2 regions of the Pseudonocardia sp. T1-2H genome follow, and region 1 is predicted to be linked to the other one. Evidence: riboswitches for the same ligand, from Rfam matches in the RefSeq annotation. Region 1 holds a riboswitch; the other holds the start of a gene.
The links. A riboswitch is a leader RNA that binds a small molecule or an ion and turns the genes downstream of it on or off. The one in region 1 is predicted to bind glycine.
Positions count from the first base shown of each region.

Region 1 (15,728 bases):
ACGGGTCGCCGTCGCCGCCGGAGTAGAGGGTCGCGAAGCGGTCCGCGGGTGCGCTGGTCGCCCGGGGCTCGCGGAAGAACAGCTCGCGCTCGGTGTCGAAGAGGCGGAGCACCTCGGCGGGCAGGATCGGCGGGCCGCCGTCCGGCGCGGGTTCCAGCTGCGAGGTGAAGCGGCCGATCGCGGCGCGCTTGGCCGCCCGGTCCGCTTCGCTCATGACGTGGAGGTAGGCGCGTGACCAGGGGATTCGGTCCTGCTCCGGGCGTTCCCAGGCGAGCGCCCAGATCGGGTAGCCCCAGCCGTGGGCGGTGACGGGCGCGGCGACGGCCGCCGCCCGGCCGGCGGCGGCGTGGTCCGGGTGCGGGTCGCCGGACCAGGGCGCAAGGTAGGCGTCGGCGTGCCGCAGGAGCGGTTCCAGCTCCTTGGCCAGCGTCGACTCCACCTCCTCGAGGCCCGAGTCCGGCAGGCCCAGCCAGTGCACCGGGACGTCCTCGGCGCCGAGGACGCCGAGCGCGTCCTCCAGCTCGCGGCGGCGGGTGCGGCCGAGTGCGGCCTGGGCCGCGGCCGTCGCGTCCGGGAACGCGCCCTCGCCGTCCGTCGCGATCACGATCTCGACCGTGCAGCCCGCGGCGTGCGCGGCCCGCACGTACCCGCCGGCGGCGAGGGTCTCGTCGTCGGGGTGGGCGGCGACGACCACGAGCCGCCCGGTCGGCGGGCTCATCGTCCGGGGCGCGTGGTGGCCGATCGCGTCGCGCCAGAGGCCGGGCGCGTCGAGCGGGTCGGGCACGGTCGGTCCGCCGACGGCGCGGCTCATCGCTCTCCCTCGCTGCGCGAGCTCGGTCCCGGGCGAGGCGTCACAGTGCGCGGGCGCTGTCTCGATCGTTCGCTGGCAAGCTCGCTCATCGGGCCGCCGATCCGTCGCGGCCGCCCGCACCCCGGGTCTCCGTCACGGGGGCCCCGATGGCGAGGTCCCGGGTAGCGAGGTCCCCGGTGGCCAGAACCGCTGCGCCGAGGGCCGCGAGGTCGCGTTCGCCGTGGTGCTGGCGGACGTACACGCCCAGGTCGGCGAGCCGCTGAGCCAGCGTCCCACCTCGGCTCAGCGCCGCCACTCCGGCGACCCGCGGGGCGACGTCCAGCACCGTGCGACAGGTCTGCTCGGCCACGGCCCGCGCCGTCCACGCCGCCGTCCGGTGGTCCGACTTCGGGTCCGCGTCGATCTGTTCCGCGGTCCGGACCAGCAGCGCGTCCGTGGCCTGCAAGGCGGCGTGCAGGGCCCCGGCGTGGGCGAGCTGGTGGGGGTCCGGTCCACGGTCCCGGAGCAGGGCGAACAGGTCGTCGACGATCCCGGCGGCACCACCGAGCCACACCGCGGCCACGCCCGCGCCACCCCACCAGAAGCCGGGCCGGTCGGTGTAGAAACCGGGGTCGCCGAGCAGCGCGTCGTCCGCGACGGCGACACCGTGGAACTCGACGTCCAGGGTGTCGCTGGCGCGCATCCCGGCCGTGTTCCAGGAGTCGTCGATCCGACGAATGCCCGGGTCGTCGAGGCGCACGTCGACCAGCCGCATGCCCGACGGGCCGGACGCGACGACCAGGGCCCGGTCGAGGTCGTGCGCGCCGGAGCAGAAACGCACCGTGCCCCGCAGCTTCCAGGCACCGGCTCCGCCGGTGAGCTCGCCGCCGGTGCCCCCGGACCGCGCGGCCCACACGCCGTAGAGCATGCCGGGCTCGGGGGTGCCGCCCGCGTCGTCGAGGATCGCGACGGCGTCCGCGTGGCCCTCGGCGAGCCGGGCCAGAGGGAGGTCGGAGCGGCCCCAGCGGGCGAGTGTCGCCCACCGCGCGGCGGTCGCACCGTGGCCGGGGCGGGGTAGGTCCAGCCCGCCCTCCCGGAGGAGGCCGGCGAGCCGTTCGGGGGCGGTACCCCGGACGGGGGCGGCGCGGACGGGTCGAGGAGCGCGAACGGGGCCGGTTCCATGAACAGGGACATCTCCTGGTCGAGCGGTGCGCCGAGCTGCGGGCCGAGCCGGCCTCCCTCGATCTTCACCGCGGGACGGGAAGCCCGCCACCGGAGATGTCCGGGCGGTGGGGTCCAGAGCCCCCGGGCCGGGGCGGTGCCCCCGGATCATGTCCACCAAGATTCTGGAAAGCATCGACGTCACCGTTGCGGTGAGCCGGTTCAGGTTGCACAGCTTCGGAGGACGGCCTGCCCCTTCGGCGCGGGCCGTCGCCGTGTTCACCGAGGGCGCGCCGTCGCCGTGGTCACCGAGTTCGGCGCCACGGCGATCCGTGCTCACCGCTCGCGACCCGGGACCGGCCACGGTCGGCCGGCGAGGGGTCGCGCACGGCGATCAAGAGGGTCTCGGGCCGAGCAGGCGTTCCGCCGGCCCGCCGGACCAGCGCGGTGAGAAGAGCGTCAGCCCATGTGCGGGTACGTGTGCCCGATCGGCGGCACCATGGTCTCCTTGATCGCGCGCGGGCTCGTCCAGCGCTGGACGTTGAGCATCGAGCCGGCCTTGTCGTTGGTGCCCGAGGCCCGGCTGCCGCCGAAGGGCTGGCGGGAGACGATCGACCCCGTCGGGCGGTCGTTGACGTAGAAGTTGCCGGCGGCGTGCCGCAGCGCCCGGTGCGCGTCCTCCACCGCGGCGCGGTCGGTCGCGAAGACCGCGCCGGTCAGGGCGTACGGGCTGGTCGAGTCGACGAGGTCGAGCGTCTCCGGCCACGCATCGTCGTCGTAGACGTGCACCGCGAGGATCGGGCCGAAGTACTCGGTCGTGAACGCCTCGTCGAGCGGGTCCGTGCCGACCAGGACCGTCGGGTCGACGAACCAGCCCACGCTGTCGTCGCAGCCCCCGCCGACGAGGACCTCCAGGCTGTCCGTGTTCTTGGCGCGGTCCAGGGCGGCGCGGTGCCGGTCGAACGCGCGGGCGTCGATCACGGCGCCGCCGAAGTTCGCGAAGTCCGCGACGTCGCCGTACCGCAGCGAGCGCGTGACCTCGGCGAGCTCGTCCCGCAGGCCGCCGCGCCAGAGGCTCCGCGGCACGTACGCGCGCGAGGCGGCCGAGCACTTCTGGCCCTGGTACTCGAACGCGCCGCGGACGAACGCCGTGGTCAGCGGGGCCGGGTCGGCGGAGGGATGGACGACGATGAAGTCCTTGCCGCCCGTCTCGCCGACGATCCGCGGGTAGCTGCGGTAGCGGTCCAGGTTCTCCCCGATCCTCCGCCAGAGGGTCTTGAACGTGGCGGCCGAGCCGGTGAAGTGCAGGCCCGCGAAGCCCGGGTCGGTGAGCGCGACGCGGGAGACCGCGAGGCCGTCGCCGGTCACCATGTTGATCACGCCGGGCGGCAGGCCGGCCGCCTCGAGCAGGCGCATCGTGAAGTGTGCGGCGAACTGCTGGGTGGGCGTCGGCTTCCAGACGACCGTGTTGCCCATCAGCGCGGGCACGGTCGGCAGGTTCCCGGCGATGGCCGTGAAGTTGAACGGTGCGATGGCGACGACGAAGCCGTCGAGCGGGCGGTAGTCCATCCGGTTCCACTCGCCGGGGACCGAACGCGGCTGCTCGGCGAGCACCCGGCGGGCGTAGTGGACGTTGAAGCGCAGGAAGTCGATCAGCTCGCAGGCGGCGTCGATCTCGGCCTGCTGCACGGACTTCGACTGCCCCAGCATCGTCGCGGCGTTGAGCGTGTCACGCCACGGCCCGGCGAGCAGGTCCGCGGCGCGCAGGAAGATCGCGGCGCGCTCGTCGAAGGGGAGGGCGGCCCAGTCCCGGGCGGCGTCCCGGGCGGCGCGGACCGAGTCGGCGACGTCCGCGTCGGTGGCGTTCGCCGACGTCCCGAGGACCGACGAGTGCAGGTGCGGCTCGACGACGTCGAAGCGCTCGCCACCGGCCATCCGGCGGTGTCCGGCGATGGTCTGGGTCAGCTCGATCCCGGCGCCGCGCAGCTCGGCGACCTTGTTCTGCAGCGACTCCCGCTCGGCGGTGCCGGGGGCGTAGGTGCGGACCGGCTCGTTCGCCGGCTCCGGAACGGTGGTGACGGCATCCATCGAGAAGACCTCCTCGGGTGTCAGCGGGAGAGCAGGGACCGGGCGAAGAACGCCAGGTTGGCGGGGCGCTCGGCGAGGCGCCGCATGAAGTAGCCGTACCAGTCCGCGCCGTAGGGCAGGTACACGCGCATCTGCGATCCCGACGCGGCGATCCGCTCCTGCTCGGCGACGCGGATGCCGTAGAGCATCTGGAACTCGTGGTCGTCGGGCGTGCGGCCGTGCTCGGCGACGAGCGCGCGGGCGGCGTCGATCATCGCGGCGTCGTGCGTGGCGACCATCGGGTACCCGGGTCCGGCGAGGAGCACGCCCAGGCACCGCACGTAGGACTCGTCCACGTCGGCCTTCGCGGAGAACGCGACGGACGCGGGCTCCGCGTAGGCGCCCTTGACCAGGCGTACCCGCGATCCCGGCCGGGCGAGGTCCGCGCAGTCGGACTCGGTGCGGCGCAGCGCGGACTGCAGCACGGCGCCCAGCCAGGGGTACTCCGCGCGCAGCTCGGTCACGACGGCGAGGGTGGAGTCCACGCCCGTGTGGTCCTCCATGTCGATGGTCGCGGTGGTGCCCGCGCGGGCCGCGGCGGCGCAGATCGCGGCGACGTTGTCCCGGGCGATCGCCGTGCCGTCCCGGGGAGCGCCCGGCCCAGCGCGGAGAGCTTGATCGACACCTCGGCCGAGCCGGCGAGCCCGCGGGACGCCAGGCCGTCGAGCAGGTCGACGTAGGCGTCCCGGCAGGCCGCGGCCTGCGCGGCGTCGAGGGTGTCCTCGCCCAGGTGGTCGAGGGTGACCGACAGGCCCTTCGCGGCCAGCTCGGTGGTGGCGGCGAGGGCGGAGGCGAGGTCGTCCCCGGCGACGAACCGGTCGACCAGTCGTCGGGTCACGGGGGCCGTCGTGACCAGGTGCCGCACGTGCGGACGCCGGGAGACGGCGAGGAGCGTGGAGCCGAACATGCGACCTCCAGAATCCGATGGGAGAACGGTAGGAGTCCGGCGACCTCGAGCCCATGGACAGCAGCTCCACGATTGCGGCGGTTCTTCGTACAGCTGTATGAAGGGCGGGTGATGACCCCGGAGCTGCAGGACGTCGTCGACGACGTGTCCCGGCTCCTCGGCACGCCCGCGATCCTGGAGGACCGGCACTTCAACCTCGTCGCCTTCGGGTCGCACGCCGGTGAGGTGGACGCCGTGCGGCAGCGCTCGATCCTGCAGCGCCGCTCGTCCGCCCGGGTCCAGGAATGGTTCGAGCGGTTCGGGATCGCGACGAGCGAGCGGCCCGTCCGCACGCCCGCGGACGCGGGACTCGCCGTCGTCGCCCGCGTGTGCCTCCCGGCGCGCTGGAACGGCGTCACCTACGGCTACCTCTGGCTGCTCGACGAGCGGCACCGCCTGGACGACGCGAGCCTCGAGCGCGCGATGCCGCGTGCGGCCCGGGCAGGCACGATCATGGCGCAGCAGGCCCGGACCAGGGAAAATCTCGACGCGCAGGTCGGGGAGCTGCTGGCCGGGGACCCGGACACCGTGGAGGCGGCGGCCGCCGAGATCGACCGGCTGGGCGCGATCGGCCGGGACACCCCGGTGTGCGCGGTGACCCTCGAGGTCGACCTGCCCGAGGCGACCCCGCCGCCGCTCAACCTCTGGCGGGTGCCGCGCTCGGTCGTCGCCGCGCTCGTCGACGAGCATGTCCTCCTGCTCGTCCCGGCGGCGCAGGCGCGGGACGTGGCCCGGACGGCGTGGGAGCTCTATGCCCACCGGCTCGACGCCGAGGACCATCCGCGGCTCGTCGCGGGGGTCGGGGCCGCCCGCCCGGACCTGGCGCAGGTCCGCGGAAGCGTCCGGGAGGCCCGGCTCGCCGCGCGGGTGGCGCACGCGGTGCCGCGGCTGCGCGCGGTCGCCGGGTGGGACGAGCTCGGCGTACACCGGCTGCTCGCCTGCGGACCGCGCCCGGCCCTGCGGGACGGGGTGCTCGACGCCGCGGTCGAGCCGCTGTTCGACCATCCCGACCTGGTCGCCACCGCCGCGGCGTTCCTGGACCACGCCGGGAACGTCCAGCGCGCCGCGGCGGAGCTGCGGATCCACCGGCAGACGCTCTACTACCGGCTCCGGCGGATCGAGCAGCTCACCGGCCTGGAGCTGGGGGACGGGCGGGACCGGTTGCGGCTGCACCTGGCGGTGACGCTGTCACCGCTGGTCCGGTGAGGCTGAACCGGCCTCCGCTCGCGTTCCCGCCCGTCCGCTCGCGTCCGGACGCGAGCGGCGCCGCCGGAACGCGAGCGGAGCGACGTGTGCCCTACGCCAGGCCGGGGTAGAGCGGGTGCCGCTTCGCGAGCGTCCGCACCTCGTCCCGGAGCGCGACGATCGACGGGTCGTCCGCGGTGACGCCCTCGGGCAGCAGCAGGGTGCGGGCGATGATGTCCGCGACGTCGGTGAACCCCTCGGTGGTGAACCCACGGGTGGCCAGCGCGGCCGTGCCGATCCGCAGGCCCGAGGTGACCATCGGCGGGCGCGGGTCGAAGGGGACCGCGTTGCGGTTGACCGTGATGTCGACGAAGGCGAGCCGGTCCTCGGCCTGCTTCCCGTCCAGCGCGGCGCCGGCCAGGTCGACCAGGACCAGGTGCACGTCCGTGCCCCCGGTGAGGACCTTGATCCCGGCCGCGGCCAGGTCCTCCCGCACCAGGCGCGCGGCGAGGATCTTCGAACCCTCGATCGTGCGCTGCTGGCGCTCGGCGAACTCCGGCTGCGCGGCCATCTTGAAGGCGGCGGCCTTCGCGGCGATGACGTGTTCGAGCGGCCCGCCCTGCTGGCCCGGGAAGACCGCAGAGTTGATCTTCTTGGCGAGCGCGGCGTCGTTGGTCAGGATGATGCCGCCGCGCGGGCCGCCGAGGGTCTTGTGCGTCGTCGACGTCGTGACGTGCGCGTGCGGCACGGGCGAGGGGTGCAGACCCGCGGCGACCAGGCCGGCGAAGTGGGCCATGTCCACCATCAGGTAGGCGCCGACCTCGTCCGCGATCTCGCGGAAGCGGGCGAAGTCCAGCTGCCGGCTGTAGGCGGACCAACCGGCGATGATCAGCTGCGGGCGGTGCTCCTTGGCGAGGCGCTCGACCTCGTCCATGTCCACCCGCAGGTCCTCCTTGGAGACCTCGTAGGCGGCCACGTTGTAGAGCAGGCCGGAGAAATTGATCTTCATGCCGTGCGTGAGGTGCCCGCCGTGAGCCAGCGACAGGCCCAGGATCGTGTCGCCCGGCTTGATCAGCGCCTGCATGGCCGCGGCGTTGGCCTGCGCGCCCGAGTGCGGCTGGACGTTCGCGAACCCGGCCCCGAACAGCGCCTTGATCCGCTCGATGGCCAGCTTCTCGATCTCGTCGACGAACTCGCAGCCGCCGTAGTAGCGGCGCCCCGGGTAGCCCTCGGCGTACTTGTTGGTGAGCACGGAGCCCTGGGCCTGCATGACCGCGAGCGGCGCGTGGTTCTCCGACGCGATCATCTCGAGGCCGTCCTGCTGGCGGGCGAGCTCGCGCCCGATCAGCTCGGCGACCTCCGGGTCGAAATCGCCCAGCGACGTGTCAAGTACGGACATACTCATCCCTCGTTCTTCGCGCGGTACTCGGCGGCGTCCAGGACCGCACCGAGCTCGGACACGGTGGCGGTGAACAGCCAACCCTCACCGTAAGGGTCCTCGCCCACGAGAGCGGGGTTGTCGGCGAGTGCTGTGTTCACGGTGACAACCGTGCCGGTGGCCGGACTGAAGAGCTCGGACACGGACTTGGTGGACTCGACCTCGCCGCAGGGCTCGCCGGCGGTCAGCTCGGTGCCCGGCTCGGGGAGCTCGACGAACACGATCTCGCCGAGGGCCTCGACGGCGACGGCGGAGAGCCCGATCCGGACCTCGCCGGCGGGTGTTCCGGCGCCGGGTGCGATCGCGATCCACTCGTGGTCGGTGGTGTAGGAGAGGTCGGCGGGAAGGTTCACGGGGGCCTCCGGGTCAGCGGCGGTAGAAGGGGAGGGGAGCGACGGTGTAGGGCTGGCTGCGCCCGCGGACGTCGACCGCGAGCTCGGTGCCGGGCTCGGTGAGCGCGGCGTCGACGTAGGCCAGGGCGATCGGGACGCCGAGGGTCGGCGAGAGCACCCCGGACGTCACCTCGCCGACGGCGGAGCCGTCCGGGCCGAGCACGGCGGAGCCCGCCCGGCCGGCCCGGCGGCCGGTCCCGGTGAGCCCGACGAGCGTGCGCGCCGGCTCCTTCGCGGCCAGTGCGGCGAGCGCGTCGCGGCCCACGAAGTCCTTGTCCAGCGCGACGATCCGGCGCAGGCCTGCGGCGAACGGGTCCGTCGCGGTGGTGAGCTCGTGACCGTAGAGGGCCATCCCGGCCTCGAGGCGCAGCGTGTCCCGGCAGGCGAGCCCGGCGGGCACGAGGCCGTGCGGCGCACCCGCCTCCAGCAGCGCGCGCCAGAGGGCGGGCGCCGACGCGTTCGGCACGTAGAGCTCGAAGCCGTCCTCGCCGGTGTAGCCGGTGCGCGCGAGCAGGACGTCGATCCCGGCGATCGTCGCGGGCTCGGCCGCGTAGTACTTCACGGTGTCGACGACCTCGGCGGCGGCGGGGTCGGCGAGCGCGCGCAGGATCTCCGGCGACGCCGGTCCCTGCACCGCGATCAGCGCCGTCTCCGCGGACCGGTCGACGACCGCGACGTCGAAGCCCCGGGCGCGGCGGATCAGCTCGGCCGCGTCCTGCGCGGCGTTGGCGGCGTTGACGACCACGAGGAAGTGCTCCTCGCCCAGCCGGTAGACGACGAGGTCGTCGAGCACGCCGCCGTCCGGGGCGCAGAGCAGCGAGTACTTGGCCCGCCCGACCTTCACCTTCGACAGCGCCCCGGCCAGGGCGTGGTCCAGCGCGGCGGCCGCCTGCGGCCCGGTGAACTCGACCTCGCCCATGTGGGAGAGGTCGAAGAGCCCGGCGGCCTTGCGGACGGCGTGGTGCTCGGCGAGGTCGCTGCTGTAGCGGACGGGCATCCGCCAGCCGGCGAAGTCCGTGAACGACGCCCCGAGGGCGGCGTGTTCGGCGGCGAGTGGGGTCTCTACGGGGGGCATACGCGCTCTCCGGGGTGGCGGAACGACGGTGGACGGGCGGGCGACGATGGTGCGGCGTCTCCCCGCTCTGTCATGGGACCTGAGAGATTCCGCGGATCGTTCCCGCTTGCCCCGTCGGTGGTCCACCCGAGGGCGGACGCTTTCCAGAGTTGCCTCGCCCCAGCGGTACGGCGGCCTGAGAGTTTTCCGGGGAGGATTGCTCCTACGGCTCTGGAACGAACCAGATCTCCCGCTGGGATTCGAGCGGCGTATGCAGTTGTGGGGCCTGCGGTCGTGATCTGGGCGAACCGTACCGGGGTTCGGCCCGGCACGGGAGTGCGGCGTGGCGGGCTTCTCAGGAACCGGCCCGCGGGGACGGCAGGGTCCCCCGCGCAGCGGCAGCGCTGTCGCCCGGCACGGGGAGGTGGCGGCATCCCGCTGCGGTGCGTACTCTCGCCGCCGAGGTTGGGAACACAGCCCCGCCAGTACGGCGTGCGGGCGTTCCGCCCGGATGCGCCTCCACTGTTCCGGCCCATCGGCCGCCGAGACGCATCGAATCGTCCACGGGAGCGGCAGGAGTTCGATGAACGAGATCCGTGACGTCCCGGACGTCGTCGACTGCCGTGGCCTGTGGGTCGTGGTGTGGCGGTCCGCGGGCTGGACCGGCCTGGACCTGACCGGTGACATCGACCTCGCCAGTGCGCCGGCTCTGGTCGCGACCCTGGACGGGCTGCTGGCCGACGGTGCCCGCCACCTCGCGCTCGACCTGACCTACGTGGACTTCTTCGGGGTGCAGGCCCTCCGCGTGCTCGACGACCTCGAACGACGGTGCCGGCGCCTGCACGGAGGGCTCGTCCTGGTCGAGGTCAGCCCCCACGTCCGCCGGGTCCTCGTCCTGCTGAACGCCGAGCGTCTGCTCGACGCCGTGCTGCCGGAACGCGTGGGCGATCTCCGGCCGTAGCCCCGGGGGGCGACGCACCGGTGGTGGAGACCCCGTGACTCGGCCATCCGGGTAGGACGAGCCGGCGACGGCGGTTCGTCGCGCCCGCGGCGGGTAGCCGCCCTCGTCCGGAACCCACGACCGACGAGGTGATGACCCGTGGCCACAGGTGAGACGGGCTTCAGCGACGTGATCTACGACCTCGTGTCCGTCCAGTACCACTCCCTCAAGGCCGGCCACGACTACGGCCAGTACGTCCGGGACGCCCGCAACGGCGGGTACGAGGACGTCGCCTCCTTCTTCGAGCAGGTCATGAAGGAGGACTCCGACCGGGCCGCACGGTGCCACGAGTTCCTGCGCAAGCTGGAGCCGAAGGAGGACACCGGAGGCAAGGCCTGATCGTCGAGGGCCTGAACCGTGGACGGGGACGGCCGGGCCGCCCGGCCGTCCCCGTCCACGGCGGGCCTCGCGCTCCCGCTAGAAGTCGGGGTCACCGGGCCGCGGCGGCGAGCAGTTGTTCGCGATGGCCAGGTCCCGGGCGGCCCGTTCCGCGGCGTCCTCGCCCTGCTCGTCCGGCCGCTCGGGCTCCGGGGGCGGTCCTGCCGGGGCCGGTCCTCGGCCCGGACGTCGTCGTTGCGGTCCACGTCGTGCATGTCCCCCGGGTACCCGCGCCGCGTGGCGATCATTCGGCCGGCCGCACCACCGGATCGGGCGTCAGCTGCCCCGGTTCTCGCCGAGCTCCTGCTCGATCGGGTTGACCGGCGGCGCCGGCCGCTCCGACGGGTCGGGGGCATTGATCTCGACGGACGAGAGCACCTCCCCGAGGGACCGGTACTCGACGGGCGGGACGCCGCGCAAGGCGCGGATGGTGGCCTCGTCGGCGCCGTTGTGCTCGGCCGTCGCGAGCAGCGCGTCCTTGTCCGCCGGGAAGTCGACGTCCGCGAGGGCGGTGGTGACCGCCGCCTGGGTCGTGACTCGTGTGGACATGGTGCTCCCCCTGTCGTCGGTTCCGCGGACGTGCCGGGATTCCCGCGGGCGGGAGCCCTGCACGCGCACGGTCGCCCCGGCGCTCACCGCATCAGCTCGGCGAGGACGAGGGGCGCCTCGTCGAGGAGCTTCCCGGGCGAGGAACCCCACGTGCGAGATGCGGGCCCCCAGCCGCTCACCGGCGGTGGCGTGCACGTGGGTGGCCCAGCACGCGGCCTGGGCGGGCGAGGCGCCTCGCGCCAGCAGGCCGACGACCAGCCCGGCGAGGACGTCGCCGCTACCCGACGTCCCGAGCCCGGCGTGCCCGCTTTCGTCGATCCAGAGGCCGCCGTCGGCGGCCGCGACCCGCCCGCCCAGGGTCACGACGGCGTCGAGGTGCCCGGCGAGCGCGGCCGCCGCCCCGGCCGGGTCCTCCTCCAGGTCCGGTGCGTCCGGGACGTCGGCGAGCAGGACGGCGGCCTCGTCCGAGTTCGGGGTGAGGACGAGCCGCCCGGCCAGCGGCGCGACGGTCTCCCGGCGGAGCCCGCGCAGGGCGTACCCGTCGAGGACGACGGCGGCCTCGGCACCGACCCGCTCCAGCAGCGCCTCGACCAGGTCCTGGATCGGCGTCTCGCCGTCGAACAGGCCGGGGCCGACCAGCACCGCGTCCGCCGCCGGGAGGACCGCCTCCAGGTCGTCGACCGACGCGGACGAGACGCAGCCCGCCGCCGTCTCGGGCAGGGGCATCGCGAGGGCCTCCGGGACGCTCACGCCGAGCGCGGTGGCGGTGGAGGCGGGCGCACCGATCTGCAGTACCCCGGCCCCGGCCCGCAGCGCGGCCACGCCGGCGAGCAGCACGGCCCCCGGGGTGCCCCGGCTGCCGCCGACGACGAGGGCGGTGCCCCGGCTCGCCTTCGCCCCGCCGGCCGGTTCGGGCAGGGCCCACCGCCGCAGCACCGTGGGCGTCAGGACCGTGACGGCGGATGCGGGGTCGTCAGGCCTCGTCGGAGCGGACACGGGACTCCCTCGTCGTCGGGACGTGGTGCTGGGGCAGTGGCTCGGTGCGCCCCACGTCGACCGCGCGCAGCGGTTCGGCCGGGGTGGGGCGTTCGAACCGGGTCAGCGAGCAGTTGGCCACCGGCGCGGCGCGCAGGGCGTCGATCAGCTCGGGCTCGGTCAGCTGCTCGAGGATGTAGCGGATGAGGTGGATCGGCGCCTCGTGGGTGAAGCACAGCACCCGCTGCCCGTCGAGGTCGAGCATCGGGTCGGTGAGCAGGGTGCGCAGCCGCAGCGCGACGTCCGCCCAGGACTCCCCGCCGGGAGGCCGGTGGTAGAACTTGCCGAGGTGCCTGCGCCGCGCGGCCTCCTCGGGGAACCGGGCCTTGATCCCTTTCCAGGTGTGCAGGTCCAGGATGCCGAGCTCGCGGTCCCGCAGCCGCTCGTCGATCCGCAGCGGGACGTCGGGCAGCTGGTCCAGGGCGAGCCGTGCCGTGTCGTGGGCGCGGCGGTAGGGCGAGGTCAGGGCCAGCGTCGGGCGCTCCTCCGGAGGCAGCCCGGCCAGCCACTTCCCGACCGCCCGCGCCTGTTCCTCGCCGAGCTCGGACAGCGCGACGTCGGCGTCGCGCTCGAGGTCGAGCAGCTCGGCACCGGAGGCGGCGGCCTCGTCGTTGGCGACGTTGCCGCGGCTCTGCCCGTGCCGGACGAGCCAGAGGACGTCGGGACCGTGGAAGGACACGCCTGCGGCTACCCAGCCTCGTCGACGTTCATGCGGGAGGGACCACGACCGCCGCGCCCGGCCGCGTTTTCGACGGTGGCGGCGCGGTAACCCGTCCGCATGAGCAGCGAGACCATCGTCCGCGACGGGCCCGTCGGCGAACTGGAGGTCGTGCACCTGTTCGAGAGCGGCCCGATGCCGACCGGGGTCGGCGTGTCCCGCACCGGGCGGGTCTTCCTCTGCTACCCGAAGTGGGGCGACGACGTCCGCTTCACCGTCGGCGAGCTTCCGGGACGGCGAGGTCGTGCCCTACCCGGACCAGGGGTTCAACGACAACGAAGGCGACGCCGACCCGTACGCCCTCGTGTCGGTGCAGAGCGTCGTCGTCGACCCGGGGGACCGGCTGTGGCTGCTCGACACCGGCAGCCCGATGTTCCGGCCGGTCGAGTACGGCGGGCCGAAACTGGTCGAGGTCGACCTGGCCACCGACGAGGTCGCGCAGACGATCCTGTTCCCCGACGAGGTCGTCCTGCCCACCACCTACCTCAACGACGTGCGGTTCGACCTGCGCCGCGGCGAGGCCGGGACCGCGTTCATCACCGACTCCTCCGACCAGGGCGCCAACGGGATCATCGTCGTGGACCTGGCCGCCGGGCACAGTCGGCGGCGGCTGCACGACCACCCCTCCACGAAGGCGGAGACACCGCCGGACCTGCGGATGATCGTCGAGGGGCAGGACTTCCTCGAACGCGGCGCGGACGGCTCGAGCTCGTCGGTCACGATAGGCGCCGACGGGATCGCGATCGCCGCGGACGGCCGCCGCCTGTACTACTGCTGCCTGGCGAGCCGGCGCTGGTGGAGCGTCGACGTGGAGGCGCTGTGCGACCGCGACCTCGACGACGGCCCGGTCGAGGCCACGGTGCGCGACGAGGGCGACAAGGGCGCCGCCGGCGACGGCATGGAGACCGACTCCCACGGCAGCATCTACGTCACCGACGGCGAGCACGACGCCGTCCACCGCCGCCTGCCGGACGGGAGCTGGCAGACCGTCGCGCACGATCCGCGCCTGCTCTGGCCGGACACCCTCTCCGTCGCCGAGGGGTACCTCTACGTCACGGCGAACCAGCTCCACCGGCAGGCGCGGTACCGCGGCGGCAAGGACGAGCGCCGCTATCCGTACGTGCTGTTCAGGACCCCGATCGACGCCGGGCCGGTCCGGCTCGTCCAGTAGCGGCGCGCCTCGACGCCGCGCGGATCGGCGCGCCGTGAGGCACGCTGGCAGCACGGACCGCCCTGCCGACCGGGGGATCACATGGACGCGTTGTACGACGTCGCCGTCGTCGGCGCCGGGCCCGCGGGCTCGGCCGCCGCCCTGCGCGCCCTCCAGCTCCGGCCCGACGCCCGCGTGGTGCTCCTCGACGCGGCGACCTTCCCGCGGGACAAGACCTGCGGGGACGGCGTGGCCGCCGCGGTCTTCGACCTGCTCGCCGCGCTCGGCGTGCCGGGGCTCGAGGACCTGGCGCCGCCCGTACCGAGGCTGCGGCTGCGCACCCCCACGGGCCGGGTCGTCGACCGGGCGTGCCCGCGGCCCAACCGGGTCATCCCGCGGCTCGTGTTCGACGCCGCCCTGGCCGCGGCCGCGGTGGAGAAGGGGGCGGAGCTGCAGCACCACCGGGTCCGGCGGATGGACGTCCGCGCGGACCGGGTCGTCCTCGACGACGAGGTCGCCGCACGGGTCGTGGTCGGCGCCGACGGTGCCAACTCGGTCGTGCGGCGGCTGCTCGGGGCCCCGGTCCCACCGCCGGCGGCGGCGGCGGTCGCCATCCGCGGGTACACCGCGCACGATCCGGGCCGGGAGGCGCTGACGATCGAGTACGCGCAGGGCCCGTTCCCGGCGTACGCGTGGTCGTTCCCGGTCGCGGGCGGCGGGGCGAACGTCGGGTACGGGGTCTTCGACCGGCGCGGCAGCGAGAGCCGCCAGGTGTTCCTGGACGCGCTGCGCCGGTTGCTGCCCGGCCAGGAGCCGGACCCGTCCACGGTCCGGGGGCACCACCTGCCGATGTCGAACGGGCCGCGCTTCCACCCGGACGGCCGGGTGCTGCTCGCCGGCGACGCGGCCGGGACGATCAACCCGTTGACGGGCGAGGGGATCTACGACGCCGTGGCGTCCGGGGCGCTGGCCGGCCAGGCCGCGATGGCCGGGGCCGGGGCGGGTGCGGTCCACCGCGGCGCCATGCACCGCGCGTTCGCCCGGCACCACCGGCACAGCGGCGTGCTGGCGCGGCTGATGGCCCGTCCCCGGTTCCTCGACGCGGCGATCGTCGCAGCCGGCGCCCACCAGTCCGTCTTCGACGCCGCCGTCGACCTCGGGCTGGCCCGCGGCACCGTGCCCCCGCCGCTCTCGCCCTGGTCCTCGCGCGCCTGCGCCCCTGATCCGGGTCAGCCCACGAGGGCCGGCCCGACCGCGACGAGCAGCACGACGGCGACGCCCGCGACCACCAGCACGGCCCGGAACGGCGCCCGGGAACCCGGCCGGCGGCCGGCCCGGAACCCCGCCGCGAGGACCGCCGCCGCGACGGCGGGCACGGCCACGGCGACCACGGCCGGGACGGGCGCCGCCAGGGCCAGCACGACCGTCGCCGCGAGCAGCAGGACCGCCGCGGCGATCCGGCTCCCCGCCGCGCCGATCCGGTGCGGCAGGCCGCGCACACCGGTCGCCGCGTCGTCCTCCAGGTCCGGCAGCACGTTCGCGAAGTGCGCCCCGGCCCCGACGAGCGCCCCGGCCACCGGCAGCCACCACGGCGGCGCGGGGGAGCCCGGCAGCGCGACCACGACGAACGCCGGCAGCAGCCCGAAGCACACGATGTAGGGCAGGACGGAGACCGGCGTGGACTTGAGCCCCAGGTCGTAGGCCCAGCCGGCGGCGACGGCGACGAGGTGCAGCACCCCGGCCCACACCCCGCACGCCAGCGACAACGGGACGCACGCGGCCGCGGCGACGGCCGTCGCGAAACC
Region 1 covers NZ_JBBPCL010000001.1:1,079,548-1,095,275, forward strand. The annotation lists gene WBK50_RS05480 (PIG-L family deacetylase) at 1-811, opposite strand, end outside; gene WBK50_RS05485 (acyl-CoA dehydrogenase family protein) at 897-2,147, opposite strand; gene pruA (L-glutamate gamma-semialdehyde dehydrogenase) at 2,411-4,039, opposite strand; partial or broken gene WBK50_RS05495 (proline dehydrogenase family protein) at 4,060-4,985, opposite strand; gene WBK50_RS05500 (PucR family transcriptional regulator) at 5,097-6,230, shown strand; gene glyA (serine hydroxymethyltransferase) at 6,322-7,614, opposite strand; gene gcvH (glycine cleavage system protein GcvH) at 7,611-8,000, opposite strand; gene gcvT (glycine cleavage system aminomethyltransferase GcvT) at 8,014-9,114, opposite strand; glycine riboswitch at 9,172-9,267, opposite strand; glycine riboswitch at 9,268-9,356, opposite strand; gene WBK50_RS05520 (STAS domain-containing protein) at 9,677-10,054, shown strand; gene WBK50_RS05525 (acyl carrier protein) at 10,193-10,432, shown strand; gene WBK50_RS05530 (NAD(P)H-hydrate dehydratase) at 10,748-12,016, opposite strand; gene WBK50_RS05535 (histidine phosphatase family protein) at 11,994-12,734, opposite strand; gene WBK50_RS05540 (L-dopachrome tautomerase-related protein) at 13,018-13,944, shown strand; partial or broken gene WBK50_RS05545 (NAD(P)/FAD-dependent oxidoreductase) at 14,026-14,892, shown strand; gene WBK50_RS05550 (UbiA family prenyltransferase) at 15,153-15,728, opposite strand, start outside.

Region 2 (15,728 bases), 2.0 Mb from region 1:
CCAGTAGGACTCAGGAGGGCGCTGAACGACTCGGCCCTGCTGCGAGGCCACCACCCGGCCCCGCTCGCGACGGGCGGAGTCGTTCAGCACCCGCTCAGCGCTTCGCCGACGACGCGGGGATCGGCGTGAAGACCGCCTTCCGATAGACCTTCATGCCGTACCGGTTCACCGCGGTCCGGATGAGCCCGAAGATCGCGCCCTGCAGCGTCGCCGCGAGGAGTACCTCGCGGGTGCTGTACTTCGGGGACAGCGGCTCCGGGGTCTCGTCCTCGTTGGACAGGCGCTTCCAGATCAGGTCGAAGACCTGCCCCGCGATCAGGCCGCCCACCAGGCCGGACACCACGCCGACCGGCTTGTAGGCGAGCCTGAGCGCGCCCGGGAGGTCCTCGCCGGTCGCCTCCATCGTCTCCTGGCGGTGCTCCGGCTCCACCTTCGAGCCGGCCCGGTCCTTCAGCTCCGCGGCCTTCCGGTTGAGCGCGTTCGCGATGTCGCCGGCCTTGTCCGCAATCGTCATGCCCGCGCTTACCCGCTGGTCGGCCGGGTCACACGCCCCGTCGACGGGGTTCGACGTGGTCGGCGGCGGGAATTCCCGGGGCAGCACATCGGCAGGCACCCCGGCTGCCGGACGGAGGAGGGAGCCCCCGTGACGTCGCACCGTCCGGTCCCCGCCGGACACCCCCGCAGCGGCACGACCGGAGGCCCCGGCGGTGCCGGCCTCCGGCGCACCCCGCGCCTCGAGCTCCGCCACACGGCGAACCCGCGGGAGCTCGCCCGGATGCGCGCCCTCATCGAGGACTGGGCGGGCGAGGTCGGCCTCACCGCGGACGAGCTGGTGGACCTGCAGCTCGCGGTGGGGGAGGCGGCGGCCAACGGCGTCGAGCACGCCTACCGCGGCCGCCCGCCCGGGCCCGTCGAGATCGACCTGGAGCTGCGGGACCGGGGGAGCCCCGGCGCCGCCGTCGTCGTGCGGGTACTGGACCACGGGTTCTGGCGTCCGGCGCCGGTGGAGGCGGGCCCGCGCGGCCGCGGGCTCTCGTTGATCCGGACGCTGTCGGACGGGCTGGACGTGTCCCCGACGGGCGGCGGCACCGAGGTGTCGTTCGAGATCCCGGTCGCCGTACGGCGTAGGGCTGTCCCGGGGCAGGAGCGCCGGTTCGCGAACCGCTCGACCGGGTATGCGTCGGACATGGCCGGGCCCACCCACGACGACTGTCGTCCGCACCGCGTCCGGGCGTGGGTCTCCGCCGGCACCGTTCCCGTCCTGCTGGCCGCGGCCGTCCTGGTGTTCCTGGCCGGCTACCCGGCGTTCAGCGTCGTGCTGGCGGTCCTGGCCGTCTTCGGTGTCGCGGACTCCCTGTACATGGCCCGCCGCCGTGGTCGTTCGCCGGAGAGCTGAGCCGACAGAGCCGAGTCGGCAGCGCCGAGACGACCGGCCGGGGCCGACGGGCTCCGAAATGCGGAACGGCCCCGGAACCTGCGCAGGTTCCGGAGCCGTCGCGCGGGAGGAGGGTGGTCAGCGACCGGGGACCGAACCGCCGGTGACGAGGCGGCGGACGCCGCCCTGACCGGCGGGCCGGGCGGCGCGCAGCTGCGGCAGCATCACGGCGGAACGCTGGGTCGGGCGACGGAAGCCGCGCATCACGGGCCGCGCGGCCGACGGCGGGAACAGGTGGTCCATGCCGGCCGGCACCGGGCCGCCGATGCTGGAGCGCAGCAGCTCCTGGTAGGCGTCGTACTGGGCGACCGCGGCGACCACGTCCCCCTGGGCCAGGTGGGCCTCGATCAGGGCGCGCCGGGCGCTGTCGCGGCTGGGGGCCTGCGCGACGGCGAGCTCGGCGATCTCGACGGCGTCGGCGTGCAGGCCGGCCTCGCTGAGCTTGCCGACGAGCTGCTCGAGGGCGGAGAGCCGGAGCTGGCGGAAACGCTCGCGCTCGACGGCGATCCAGGGGGAGGTCCACGAGGGCAGGATGTCCTCGCTGAGCAGGTCCACGTGGGGGCGCTCGTCCAGGCGGCCGCCGCCGGCGAAGGCCCGGATGAGCAGCATGGAGTCGGAGAGGTCGACCTCGACGTCCTCGTTCAGCGAGAGCGCGGCGGACTCGTCCTCGGCGCCCTCGAGCAGGCCGGGTACGTCCACGGCGGCGAGGGCCTCGGTGAGCAGCCGGGCCGCGGAGGCGGCGGGCACCCCGGGCCACAGGTCCGCGGCGAGACCCGCGCGCGACTGGGGCCGCGGGTGCACGGCGAGGTAGGCGACGACGCGACGCGCATCCACACCGAGCGGCACGGTGGCGCCGTCCGAGTGGAGGGTGAACGAACCGAGCACCGTGATGCGGTGACAGGATCGGGTCGCGAAGGATCGACGGTGACCGTCTGACAACATGGGTATCCCCGTAAATGATGGCACGTGGTGGATCATGTGGTGGCCGCTCGGCACGCCCCTGACGCCCTGGGCCGTCGAACAGTGTTCTCCGACCCGCCGGAATTGCCAAGAGGCTGTTTCGTCACAGTTACACGCCGCGGTCACGACCACTACGCCGCAGGTACGGCCATCCGAGTGACGGTGCGTAGCGATCATATCTCAGGGGCGCGCGTGCATCCGCACGTGGGTGCCCGAGGCGTCCCGCCAGACGTGCAGCAGATCGCACAGCTGCCGCGCGATCCACACCCCGCGGCCCCGCGGGTCCTTGGGGTGCGGCGCCTTGAGGCCGGGCAGCCGCTCACGCAGCGTGCCTCCGTCGTGCACCTCGCAGACCAGCTCCGTCGGCGAGGCCCACAGACACAGCTCCGCGTCCGCCGTCCCGTGCTCGACGGCGTTGGTGGCCACCTCGTTGACCGCGAGCACCAGGTCCTCGCCCCGGGCCCGCTCGAACCCGACCAGCCCGACCGCCGTCTCGACGGCGCCCCGCACGTCGTGCAGCTGCCAGGAGTTGTACGTCAACCGCAGGTCGGGCGGTCCCAGCACGACCGGCGACTGCGCCGGACGGCTCCGCAGGACCTCCACCGGACACCGGTGCGCGGGGTTCTCGCGGGCTACCCCCGGCGAGGAGCAGCGCGTGGTTGGCCCGGGCGCCCTCCAGCACCTCCAGGTGCAGCGGGTACGACGGGTAGAAGCAGACCATCGTGACGTCCAGGTCCGCGACCGCCACGTTCAGCGCCGCGTCCAGCTCGGTCCAGTAGCCGCCGTCGGCGCCGTCGAGCCGCTCGTCGTGCACGGCGACGACGGTGACCGCCGGCCCGTCCCGGCACAGCATCCGCAGCTCGCGGCCGCGCAGGGCGGCGGTGGTCTGACCGGACCCCTCCGCGGCACCCGACACCGAGCTCACCGGAGGGACCGCGGGCGCGAGCGAGACGAGCTCGGCGCTCCCGAGGTCGCCCCGGATCGCCTGCTCGACGAGGCCCGGCGCGGCCAGCGCCACCCGCTCCCCGCGGTCGAGCGCCTCGCGGACCAGCGGCACGGCCTGGGCGAGGAGGTCGTCCGTGGTGTCGTAAAAGGCGACGGCGTGCCGCAGGGCGAGGCCCGCGGGGGTGCGGGGGGTGACCTTCACTCGGGGTCCGCCTCCTCGGCCGCTCCTGGCTCCGGGAGCTCCTCGATGGACAGCTGCCGCGCGAACGCCGCGCCGCAGCGGTCGAACACGCGCTGCACCCGGGGCCGCACCCCGGTCAGGACGAGCCGGTGGGTGTCCGGGAAGCCCTCGGCCGCCTGCACCACGCTCACCGCCGCCGTCACGTCCAGGAACCGCAGGGACGCGAGGTTGAGGACGATGTCGTTCGGGGCGTTCGGCGCGCGCAGGACCTTGTCCAGGTCCCCGAGCAGCAGCGTCGTGATCATCGGGCGGTTGCTGTGGTCGATCTCGCCGGCCAGCCGGGCCCGGCCCAGCCCGGTCCGGGTGATCCGCAGCAGACCGTCGTCGTACGCGGCCGGCGCGGCGACCTCCGCACGATGCACGGCGCGCATCTCCTCGATCTGATCGTCGGTGTACCGGGTGCGGTCGTAGAGGCACAGGGCGCGGGCCGAGTCCCGCTTGCGCACCACCTCGTCCAGTACGGCGTCGTAGCTGCTCAACGGGATGCCGGCGGGGCGGGCCGCGCCGTAGCTCAGCTGGCCCGTCATCCGGAACCCCGCCCAGCCGTCCCGCTCGGAGAGGTCGATGTAGCTGTTCAGCAGCTCCTGGACGGCCGGCGGCGGGGCGTGGAAGGCGCCGCGGGTGACGTCCGAGGAGACGATCTCGAGCTGGCCGCGGCGCAGCGGATCGGCCACCGCGACACGGTCGTCCAGCAGGCGTTCGAGGACCGCGTCCGACGTCCCGTCGTCGAAGTAGTAGACCTTCTCGCCCCGGGCGAGGCCGGCGGCGAGGAAGGCCGCCGTCAGCTCCCAGAGCTCCTCGTCACTGACCGGTACCGCGCACGCGTGATCGGCGGATGTCAGTTCATCCGTCGCTCCCACCAGTGCGTCCCCGCCGTTCGCGCTGCGTGACAACTGCTCGTCGAAGCACTGTAGGACGCCCCCCGCGGGGCCCGTCGCCCCCAGCGGGGGTGGGCGGCGCCGAAACGCCGACCAGCCGCGCCGAGTGGTGAGACCAGCGGTCGGGCGGGGCCGGGCCGCCTCAGGGAGCCAGCGGCGGGACGAGGGCCTCCACCAGGTGCGGACCGGGCTCGGCGGCCGCCCGGCGCAGCGCGTCCGCGAGCTCCTCGGCCGTCGTCACCCGCACCGCCGGAACCCCCATGCCGGCCGCGATCGAGACGAAGTCCAGCCGCGGGTCCCCGAGGTCCAGCAGCCGCCGGGCCGGGGAACCCGCCGCCGGGGCGGTCGCGCCCACGTTCGCGAGCTCGAGGCGCAGGATCGCGTAGGCGGCGTTGTTGAAGACGATCGTGGTGACGTCCAGCTGCTCACGGGCGTGCGTCCACAGTGCGGAGATCGTGTACATCGCGCTCCCGTCCGCCTCCAGGCACCAGACGGGCCGGTCCGGGCAGGCGACGGCGGCGCCCGTCGCGGCAGGCAGGCCGTAGCCGATGGCGCCGCCGGTGAGGGTCAGCACGTCGTGCCGGGGCGCGCCGGCCGTCATGGCGGGGAGCGCGAAACCCGACGTCACCGACTCGTCGACGACGATCGCCCGCTCCGGCAGCAGCGCCCCGACCACCTGCGCCACGGACTGCGCGGTCAGCTCGCCGCTCGGCAGCCCGGGCCGGGCGGGCCCGGCGAGGACCGGTTCGGCGTCCCCGGCGACGAGGTCCGCGATTGCCCGCAGCCCGGCCGCGCCGGGTCCGCCGTGCGGGGCCACCTCGTGCACCTCGCAGCCCTCGGGGAAGAGCACGCTCGGCGTGTCCGGGTAGCCGAAGAAGCTGACGGGCGCGGCGGCCCCGGCGAGGATCAGGTGCCGGGTGCCGGCGAGCTGGCGCAGCGCGCCCTGCACGGCGTAGGCGAGCCGCTCGAAGGCCGGCAGGCCCACCCCGCGCTCGTGCCGGGCGGGGAAGGTCTCGACCAGGACCTGGGCGCCGGTGGCGGCCGCGATCCGGCTCGCTGCCAGCAGGCCGTCCTCGCGGGTGGCGTCGCCGCCGATCAGGATCGTGCAGCGCTCGCCCCCGGTCGTCGACCCCAGCGCCTTGGCCGCGGCCTCCAGCGCGTCGGCGTCCAGCGCGCCGCGGCCGAGCGGGGTGCCCGGGGTGACCCCGGCGGGCGCGCAGCCCTCGTCCTCGGTCCAGGAGACGTCCGCCGGCAGGATCAGCGTGGCAACCTGCCCGGCCGCCTGTATCCCGCCGCCGACGGCCGCGGCGACGGCGTCCGCCGCGTCCGGTCCGACCTCCGCCGGGCTCGCGCTGCGCCGCACCCAGCCGGAGACGGCCCCGGCGACCGCGTCGATGTCCGACTCCAGCGGTGCGTCCAGCGGCTTGTGGAACGTCGCGTGGTCCCCGACCACGTTCACCACCGGCGAGCCGGCGCGGCGGGCGTTGTGCAGGTTCGCCACGCCGTTGCCGAGCCCCGGGCCGAGGTGCAGCAGCGTCGCCGCCGGCTTCCCGGCCATCCGGGCGTAGCCGTCCGCCGCGCCCGTCGCCACGCCCTCGAACAGGGTCAGCACCCCGCGCATCTGCGGGACCGCGTCCAAGGCCGCGACGAAATGCATCTCGGACGTGCCGGGGTTGGCGAAGCAGACGTCCACACCGCCGTCGACGAGTGTGCGCAGGAGCGCTTCCGCGCCGTTCATGTCGTGTCCTCCGGGGACGGGGAGATCTCGGGGTTGAGGATGCCGTGCGGGTCGAACGCCGCCTTCACCCGCGCGAGCAGGGCGAGCGTCACCGGGTCGGTGAGCTCCCGGTGGTGGCGGCGCTTGCTCCGCCCGATGCCGTGCTCACCCGAGATCAGGCCGCCCAGCTCCCGCCCGGCCCGGAAGACCTCGCCCAGCAGGCGGTGACGGGTGTCGTCGTCGGGCTCGAAGACGGACAGGTGGACGTTCCCGTCCCCGGCGTGGCCGCAGCCCGCCAGCCGGGAGCCGTACCGCTCGGCGATCTCCCCGGCCCGCCGCAGGAACTCGGGCATCGCGGCGCGGGGCACGACGACGTCGACGATGTCCGCGGCACCCATCGCGCGCACCGTCCAGAACGCGCGCTCCCGCGCCTCGACGAGCCGGCGCGCGGCCGGCCCCGGCAGCACGTAGGCGTCGGTCGCGCCGAGGCCGGCGAGCAGCGTGCCCAGCCGCTCGACGTCGGTGTCGAGCCGGTCCTTCGCGCCGTTCTCCAGCATCACCAGGAGGTAGGCGTCCGAGCCCGCGCGGACCCCGTCGGGGAGCCCGAGCTCGAGGTCCTCGGCCCGGGTGATCGCGTTCATCGTGGCCGTGTCCAGGTACTCCAGGATCAGCGGCCCGACCCCGGACGCGACGACCTTCGGGACCGCCGCCGCCACCTCGTCGACCGTGGGGAACGGCGCCAGGACGGTGGCCTGGTGGGGGAGCCGGGGGTAGAGGCGCAACGTGGCCTCGGTGACGAGCGCGAGGGTGCCCTCGGACCCGACGATCAGCTGGGTGAGGTCGTAGCCGGTGCTGGCCTTGGCGAGCTTGCCGCCGGTGCGCAGCACCTCGCCGGACGGCAGGACGGCCTCGAGCCCCAGGACCTGCTGCCGGGTCGCGCCGTAGCGCACCGCCCGCATGCCGCCCGCGTTCGTCGCGACGTTGCCACCGAGGCTGGAGCCGTTCTCGCCGGGCTGCACCGGGTACGTGAGCCCGTGCGCGGCCGCGGCCCGGTCCAGCTCGGCGAGGGTCACCCCGGGCTGGACGACGGCCACGTGGTTCTCCGTGTCGATCTCCAGTACTCGGTTCATCCGGGCGAAGGAGACGACCAGGGCGCCCTCGGCCGGGACCGCGGCGCCGGACAGGCCGGTGCCGCTGCCCCGCGCGGTGACGGACACGCCGTGCTCGGCCGCGAGCCGCAGGATCGCCGAGACCTCCGCCGTCGAACCCGGGCGGACGACCGCGCACGGGCGCCGCCAGGTGATCGACAACGCCTCGTCGTGCGAGTGGTCCGTCAGCGCGTCGTCCCCCGTGAGGACGTGCGCGGCCCCGACGACGGCGGCCAGGGCGGCCGCGAGCATCCTCAGGCCCCGGTGGAGACGCTGACCTCGGTGGCCGGGTTGCCCTTGATCGTCTGCAGGACGACGCAGTAGCGCTCGGTGAGCTTGATCAGCGACGCCACCTGGTCCTGGTCGGCGGAGGTGTCCAGCGCGAAGGACAGCCGGATGTCCCGGAAGCCGACCGGGGCCTGCTTGTCCACGCCGAGCGTGCCGCGGAAGTCCAGGTCGCCCTCGGCGTGCACCGTCCCGGAGACCTCGAGCCCCATCGACGTCGCGACCGCGCGCAGGGTCACCCCGGCGCACGCGACGAGCGCCTCCAGGAGCATGTCGCCCGAGCAGAGCTGCGTGCCGTCGCCGCCCGTGGCGGGGTGCAGGCCGGCCTCGGCCAGCACGGTCGCGGTCTGCACGCGGCAGGCGACGCCGGTGCCGTCGAGCTCGCCGTCCGCCTTCAGGGTCACGACCGCGGATGCCGGGTCCTCGCGGTACCGCTGCTTCAACGGGCCCTGCACGTCCTTGAGCTTCGTGGCGTCCATGGCCCCATCGTGACCCCGGGAGGGGGCGGAACTCCAGCCGGGCCCGATGATCGCCCGCCCCGACGGCCCGGGTGCCCCTCGGTAGGCTCGGCGTGTGGCAATCCCGGGGACCGGCGAGCAGGACCGGACCGATCGCGTCCTGACCGTCCCGAACCTGCTCAGCGTGCTGCGCCTCGCCGGCGTGCCGCTGTTCCTGTGGCTGCTGCTCGGCCCGCAGGCGGACGGGTGGGCGATCGTCGTGCTCGCCGTGGGCGGGGCGACGGACTGGGCGGACGGCAAGCTCGCCCGGCTGCTGAACCAGTACAGCCGGGTGGGGGAGCTGCTGGACCCCGCCGTCGACCGGCTCTACATCCTCGCCGCGCTGCTCGCCCTCGGCGCCCGCGGCGTCGTGCCGTGGTGGGCGGTGGCGGTGCTGATCGGCCGGGACCTGGTGCTCGGGGTGTGCGTCGTGGTGCTGCGCCGGTACGGCTACGGCCCGTTCCCGGTGACCTACCTGGGCAAGGCCGCGACGTTCCTGCTGCTCTACGCGTTCCCGCTGCTGCTGCTCGGCCAGGCGGACAACGCCTGGGGTCACGTCGCGCTGCCCCTCGGTACGGCCTTCGCGGTCTGGGGCGTGGCGCTCTACCTCTGGTCCGGACTGCTCTACCTGGGCCGGTTCGTGCTCGCGATGCGGGCAGGGCCGGTCGTCGCGGGTGCCGGGACCGGGCGGGGGACGCCGCGTTAGGCTGCCCGCGTGAGTGCCGAGACTTCCGTCCCCGAGGACCTCAGGTACACCGACGCCCACGAATGGGTGCGGGACCTGGGCGGCGGCGTGGTCCGGGTCGGGATCACCGATCACGCCCAGGACCAGCTCGGCGATGTCGTGTTCGTGCAGCTCCCCACCGTGGGGGACACGATCGCGGCGGGCGCGGCCATCGGCGAGGTCGAGTCCACGAAGTCGGTCTCGGACATCTACGCGCCGGTGGCCGGTGAGGTCGTCGCTGTGAACGACGCGCTCGAGGCGAACCCCGAGTCGTCAACACGGGCGCCTACGACACGGGCTGGATCGTCGAGCTGAGGCTCGACGACGGGGCGGACGCGCTCGCCGATCTTCTCGACGCGGCCGCCTACCGGCAGCTGACCGGCGGGTCCTGACCCACCGGGTCAGGAGCGACACGATAGGTTCGTCCGACATCGTCCGGCGGTGCCGCCACGTGGCCGGCCGGACACGATCCCGGCGAACCGACCGGGACAGACCATCGCAGGAGGAGACCCCGAGGTGACCACGAACGACGGGCCCGGCGTCCCGCCGGAGCGTTCCCCCGAGACCACGTCGGTCTTCCGGGCGGACTTCCTGGCCGACGTCGAGCCACCGGCCCAGGAAGCGCCGGTCTCCGGTGTCGACGCGCTGCCCCCGGGATCCGCGCTGCTCGTGGTCAAGCGCGGGCCGAACGCCGGATCCCGGTTCCTGCTGGACCGCCCGACGACGAGCGCCGGCCGCCACCCGGACAGCGACATCTTCCTCGACGACGTGACCGTCTCCCGGCGGCACGCGGAGTTCCGCCGGGACTCCGGCGAGTTCGTCGTCGTGGACGTCGGCAGCCTCAACGGCACCTACGTGAACCGCGAGCCGGTCGACACGGCCGTCCTCGCGAACGGTGACGAGGTCCAGATCGGCAAGTTCCGGCTGGTCTTCCTCACCGGTCCGCGCGAACCCGGCGCGGGGGGCTGACCTCCTCCGACGGTGCGGACGCCCGGCCAGGGCGGTCGCGCACCGGGGGACGAACGCCACCGAACGCCCCGTCCGGAGGCGCGCGTTCCCGAGGACTCGCGTGTAGCGTCGACCATGTTGCGACCAGGGGTGAGGAGGCGGGCGCATGAGTGAGATGCGCGTCGTGGGAGTCAGGGTCGAACTGCCCGCCAACCAGCCCATCCTCCTGCTGCGGGAGACGTCCGGTGACCGCTACCTGCCGATCTGGATCGGTTCGGTCGAGGCCACTGCGATCGCCCTCGAGCAGCAGGGGGTCAAGCCCGCCCGACCGCTCACGCACGACCTGCTCAAGGACGTGATCGGCGCGCTGGGCCGGCGGCTGGAACAGGTGCGGATCACGGACCTTCAGGAAGGCACCTTCTACGCCGAGCTGATCTTCGACGGGGGCATCACCGTGTCCGCCCGGCCGAGCGACTCGGTCGCGCTCGCCCTGCGGGTCGGCGTGCCGATCCACGCGGACGAGAGCGTGCTGGCCGAGGCCGGTCTGGTGATCCCGGACGAGCAGGAGGACGAGGTCGAGAAGTTCCGCGAGTTCCTCGACTCCGTGTCCCCGGAGGACTTCCGGGGAGCCCAGCCGGGCTGAGTCCCCGGACCCTCGTCGAAGGAGCGCGGGACCCCCGGGGTGCGGCGATCAGGTGTTGATCGACGACACGCCGGGGGAGCAGGACCGGTGGCGGCGTGGCACGTTGACCCTGGGCGTGCGGCCGCTTACCGTCGGCGGAGACATCATCGAGGCGGTGGTCGTCGGCGCGGGGATCCTTCCCCGGTCGCCGCGACCGGGGAAGGAGTGCCGTGGACGGGTCGTCCTCAGACGCCCCCGGACAGGGCGAGCTCTTCCCGGACCCGCTGGTCGGTGAGGGGCTCGACGGGATGCCGGACCAGCTGGTCGGGTTCCGCGGTCCCACGGCCTGTCAGGTCGTCGGCATCACCTACCGCCAGTTGGACTACTGGGCCCGCACCGGGCTCGTCGTGCCCTCCATCCGGGGTGCGGCCGGTTCCGGCAGCCAGCGGCTCTACTCCTTCAAGGACGTCCTCGTCCTGAAGGTCGTCAAGCGACTGCTCGACGCCGGTGTGTCCCTGCAGAACATCCGGGTCGCCGTGGAACACCTGCGGCGCCGCGGGATAAGAGATCTCGCCGGCATCACGCTCTTCAGCGACGGCACCACCGTGTACGAGTGCGCCTCGCCGGAGGAGGTCGTGGACCTCCTGCAGGGCGGCCAGGGGGTCTTCGGGATCGCGGTCTCCGGCGCGATGCGCGAGATCAGCGGCTCGATCAAGGACTTCCCGGTCGAGCGTGCGGACGGTGGCACGGTCGACGAGACGCCCGAGGACGAGCTCTCCCGCCGCCGGGCCCGCCGCGCCATCTCGTAACGAACCGCGGCCCCTCGATCGCGTCCGCGTTGCGGAACGGGTCGTGTTCGGCCGGCAGCTTCTCCAGTCTCGCCTGCTCGACACGGTTCACCACCGTCAGGCTCTCCTGCTTGTCGCGGACGCACTTCGCCGGCGTGAACGCGGACGTCGTCACGTACAGCACCGCGATGCCCAGGAAACCGCGCACCCACGGGCAGGTACACGATGCCGCGGGAACTCTGCCCTGTGCTCGTCATGCCCGGAACTGTGTCGAGAATCCGCCCGGTGATCCTCGGTGGAACTACGGGAGTTGCCGTTAAGCTGATCCCGTAGTCGCCGATCCCGCGCGGGAGAGACCCGGCCCGGAGCACTCCGGAGCAGGGCGCCGAAGGAGCAAATCCTCCCCGGAACCTCTCAGGCACCCGGACCGCGTGGGCGAGACGCCTCTGGAAAGCGATGCCGGTCGTCCGCGACCGGCCTCCGCCGACGGGGAAAGCCCTGCTCAGCCGGGGTGAATCTCTCAGGCCCCCGGGTATCCGGGGATCGACAGAGGGGGAGGGCAGCACGCCCGTAGTCGTCCTGCCCCACCGTCCCGCCCCCGGAGGCCGTCCTGTGACCGACCCCGTATCGCCGTCCGCACCGGCCCTCTTCGCGCTCGAGGAGAGCACCCCGTTCGTCGACCGGCACATCGGGCCCCGCCCGGCCGAGCTCGCCCGCATGCTCGACGCGATCGGCGCAGGATCCCTCGAGGACCTGGCGGACCGTGCCCTCCCGCCCAGCATCCGGGACACCGAGGCCGTCGCCACGACGATCCCCGCCCCGGCGTCGGAGACGGACATGCTCGCCGAGCTCCGCGGGATCGCCGCCCGCAACACCGTGACCGTCCCGATGATCGGTCTCGGCTACTCGGGGACGCTCACCCCGCCGGTCATCCGGCGGCATGTGCTGGAGAACCCCGCCTGGTACACGGCCTACACGCCCTACCAGCCGGAGATCAGCCAGGGCCGGCTCGAGGCGCTGCTCGCCTTCCAGACGATGGTCGCGGACCTCACCGGGCTCCCCGTCGCCGGCGCCTCCCTGCTCGACGAGGCCACGGCCGCCGCCGAGGCGATGACCCTGCTGCGCCGGGCGGGGAAGTCGAAGAGCCCGCGGTTCGTGGTGGACGCGGACACCCTGCCGCAGACGATCGAGGTCCTGCGCACCCGCGCCGTCCCGCTGGGGATCGAGCTGGTGGTCGCGGACCTCTCCGGCGGTCTGCCGGAGGGCGAGCTCTACGGCCTGCTCCTCTCCTACCCGGGCGCCTCCGGGCAGGTCGTGGACCCGCGGGCGTTGATCGAGGAGGCCCACGCGAGGGGCGCGCTCGTCGCCGTCGCGGCGGACCTGCTCGGTCTCACCCTGCTCACCCCGCCCGGGGAGCTCGGCGCGGACGCGGCCGTCGGCACCACGCAGCGCTTCGGCGTCCCGCTGGGCTTCGGCGGGCCGCACGCGGGCTACCTGTCGGTGCAGCAGCAGTTCGCACGCCAGCTGCCCGGCCGGCTCGTCGGCGTCTCCCGGGACGCGGACGGCAACCCCGCGCTGCGGCTCGCCCTGCAGACCCGGGAGCAGCACATCCGCCGGGAGAAGGCGACGTCGAACATCTGCACCGCGCAGGTGCTGCTCGCCGTCGTCGCGGCCTGCTACGCCGTCTACCACGGCCCGGAGGGGCTCAAGCGGATCGCGCTGCGGGCCCACCGGATGGCGTCGGTGCTGGCCGGCGGCCTGCGGGACGGCGGCGTCGACGTCGTGCACGACGGGTTCTTCGACACCGTCGTCGCGTCGGTACCCGGCCGCGCCGCGGATGTCGTGGCGGCCGCGCACGACGCCGGCCTCGCGCTGCGCCTGATCTCCGACGACGAGGTGGGCGTCTCCTGCTCCGAGGTCACCACGGTCGCGCACCTGACCTTGGTGTGGCAGGCGTTCGGCGTGACCGTCGCGGACGTCGCGGCGCTCGACGCGGGCACGGTGGACGCGCTGCCGTCGTCGCTGGTCCGCGAGTCCGGGTACCTGACCCACCCGACGTTCCACGAGTTCCGCTCCGAGACCTCGCTGATGCGCTGGCTGCGCCGCCTCGCCGACGCGGACCTCGCGCTGGACCGGACCATGATCCCGCTGGGCTCCTGCACGATGAAGCTCAACGCCGCCGCGGAGATGGAGCCGATCACCTGGCCCGAGTTCGCGGACCTGCACCCGTTCGCTCCGAAGGCGGACACCGAGGGCTCGCTCGAGCTCATCGCGCAGCTGGAGCGCTGGCTCGCGGAGCTGACCGGGTACGCCGCGGTCTCGGTGCAGCCCAACGCCGGCAGCCAGGGCGAGCTCGCCGGGCTGCTCGCGATCGCGGCCTACCACCGCTCCCGCGGCGACGACCAACGGACGGTCTGCCTCATCCCGTCCAGCGCGCACGGGACCAACGCTGCGTCCGCCGTCATGGCCGGGATGCGGGTCGTGGTGGTCGGGACCGACGCGCAGGGGAACGTCGATCTCGACGACCTGCACGCCAAGATCGACGCGCACCGGGACGCGCTCGCCGCGCTGATGATCACCTATCCGTCGACGCACGGGGTGTACGAGACCGAGGTCCGCGCCGTCTGCGACGCGGTGCACTCCGCGGGCGGACAGGTCTACGTCGACGGCGCGAACCTGAACGCGCTGGTCGGGCTCGCCCGGCCGGGGGCGTTCGGCGGCGACGTCAGCCACCTGAACCTGCACAAGACGTTCTGCATCCCGCACGGCGGCGGTGGTCCCGGGGTCGGCCCGGTGGCCGTCGCCGAGCACCTGGTGCCGTTCCTGCCGGGCCGCGGGCTCGTGGGTGCGGTGTCCGCCGCGCCGCACGGGAGCCCGGGCGTGCTGCCGATCTCGTGGGCGTACATCCGGATGATGGGCGTCGACGGCCTGCGCCGCGCGACCCTGACCGCGGTGGCCGCCGCGAACTACGTCGCGAAGCGCCTCGGCGAGTACTACCCGGTCCTGTACGCCGGCCGGGACGGGGCCGTCGCGCACGAGTGCATCCTGGACCTGCGGGGGATCACCAAGGAGTCCGGCGTGACCGTCGACGACGTCGCGAAGCGGCTCGCGGACTACGGCCTGCACGCGCCGACGATGTCGTTCCCGGTGGCCGGCACGCTGATGGTCGAGCCGACCGAGAGCGAGGACCTCGCGGAGATCGACCGCTTCGTCGACGCGATGATCGGGATCCGGGACGAGATCCGCCGGGTCCAGGCGGGGGAGTGGCCGGTGGACGACAACCCCCTGCGCGGCGCCCCGCACACCGCGGCGTGCCTCGTCGACAAGTGGGACCGCCCGTACTCCCGGGACCTCGCCGCCTACCCGACGGGGGCCGTCCCCGGGGTGCACGACCGCAAGGTGTGGCCGCCGGTCCGCCGGATCGACCAGGCACACGGGGACCGCAACCTCGTCTGCTCCTGCCCGCCGATCGAGGCGTACTCCGACTGATCCCGCCGCCGACCCGCACGAACGGCACTTTCGGGCGCTAGGTCCGCACGAGAGCGCCGTTCGTGCGTTCGGGGGTGGGCGCGGTGAGGTGCTCGCAGAGTTCGAGCAGGCGCTCCCGGAGCGGGGCCGCGCGTTCCGCGAATCCCGCCTGGGTCCGCGCGTACTCCGCCCGGCCCGCGGGCGTCTCGATCGCGACCGGGCGGTAGCCGTGGTCCGCGAGGTCGTAGGGGCTGGCGCGCATGTCCAGCTCACGAACCTCCGCGGCGAGCGCGAAACAGTCCCCGAGCAGCGACGACGGGGTGGCGGGCAGCAGCTTGTAGGCCCACTTGTAGAGGTCCATCGTCGCGTGCAGGCAGCCCGGCTGCTCCATCGCGACCTGGTCCTCGCGGGTCGGCGCCACCGCGTTGCGGGGTCGGGCGGCCGCGGTGAAGAAGCGGAACGCGTCATGGTGCGTGCAGTGCACGGACATCGACTCGACGACCTCGTCCGTCCCGGCCGGGCCGAGCCGTAGCGGCACGGCGTCGTGCCGCGGCCGGTCGGTGCGGTAGACCATGGCCCACTCGTGCAGCCCGAAGCAGCCGAGCCGGGCCGGGCGGGACGCAGTGGCGCGCGCCAGGCCGTGCACGAAGCCGGCGGTGTCTCGCAGCCGGCGGGGAGCAGCGCGGGATCGAGCACGATCCCGTCGCCGTCCGGGCGGTAGCCGGGCTGCTCCGCGAACGCGGCGGTGTCCCCGAGGAGCCGGACACCCGGGCCGGGATGCCACTGCTCGAGACGCGACGGCCGCAGCGAGTAGTAGGTGAACAGGAAGTCCTGGACGGGGTGCGACTCGCGCCGCCGGCGGCGCTCCCGGTGCGGGACGGTCCAGCGCTCCATCCGGGCACGGTGCTCCGCGGCGGCGGCCCGCCACACGGGCTCCGCGAGCGTCACGACGTCCCGGGGCACGGCATCGATGGTACGGAAGCCCGGTGCGCGGCCGGCGGGCACGCGGGCCCACTCCGACTCGGCCTCGCCGCAGTTCCCCAGGATGCGCGGCTCCAGCCCTCCCTCCCCG
Region 2 covers NZ_JBBPCL010000001.1:3,094,487-3,110,214, forward strand. The annotation lists gene WBK50_RS15360 (enoyl-CoA hydratase/isomerase family protein) at 1-7, shown strand, start outside; gene WBK50_RS15365 (DUF4235 domain-containing protein) at 95-514, opposite strand; gene WBK50_RS15370 (ATP-binding protein) at 644-1,396, shown strand; gene WBK50_RS15375 (AfsR/SARP family transcriptional regulator) at 1,514-2,320, opposite strand; gene WBK50_RS15380 (ATP-binding protein) at 2,576-2,998, opposite strand; partial or broken gene WBK50_RS35145 (MEDS domain-containing protein) at 3,063-3,542, opposite strand; gene WBK50_RS15385 (MEDS domain-containing protein) at 3,539-4,441, opposite strand; gene WBK50_RS15390 (acetolactate synthase large subunit) at 4,602-6,197, opposite strand; gene WBK50_RS15395 (FAD-binding oxidoreductase) at 6,194-7,576, opposite strand; gene WBK50_RS15400 (OsmC family protein) at 7,579-8,088, opposite strand; gene WBK50_RS15405 (CDP-alcohol phosphatidyltransferase family protein) at 8,189-8,812, shown strand; partial or broken gene gcvH (glycine cleavage system protein GcvH) at 8,822-9,222, shown strand; gene garA (glycogen accumulation regulator GarA) at 9,347-9,799, shown strand; gene WBK50_RS15420 (bifunctional nuclease family protein) at 9,945-10,421, shown strand; gene WBK50_RS15425 (MerR family transcriptional regulator) at 10,631-11,209, shown strand; gene WBK50_RS35150 (YiaA/YiaB family inner membrane protein) at 11,112-11,396, opposite strand; glycine riboswitch at 11,526-11,628, shown strand; gene gcvP (aminomethyl-transferring glycine dehydrogenase) at 11,801-14,677, shown strand; partial or broken gene WBK50_RS15435 (3-methyladenine DNA glycosylase) at 14,715-15,550, opposite strand.
Region 2: linked by a shared signal. The riboswitch ahead of gcvP (aminomethyl-transferring glycine dehydrogenase) and the one ahead of gcvT (glycine cleavage system aminomethyltransferase GcvT) in region 1 are both predicted to bind glycine.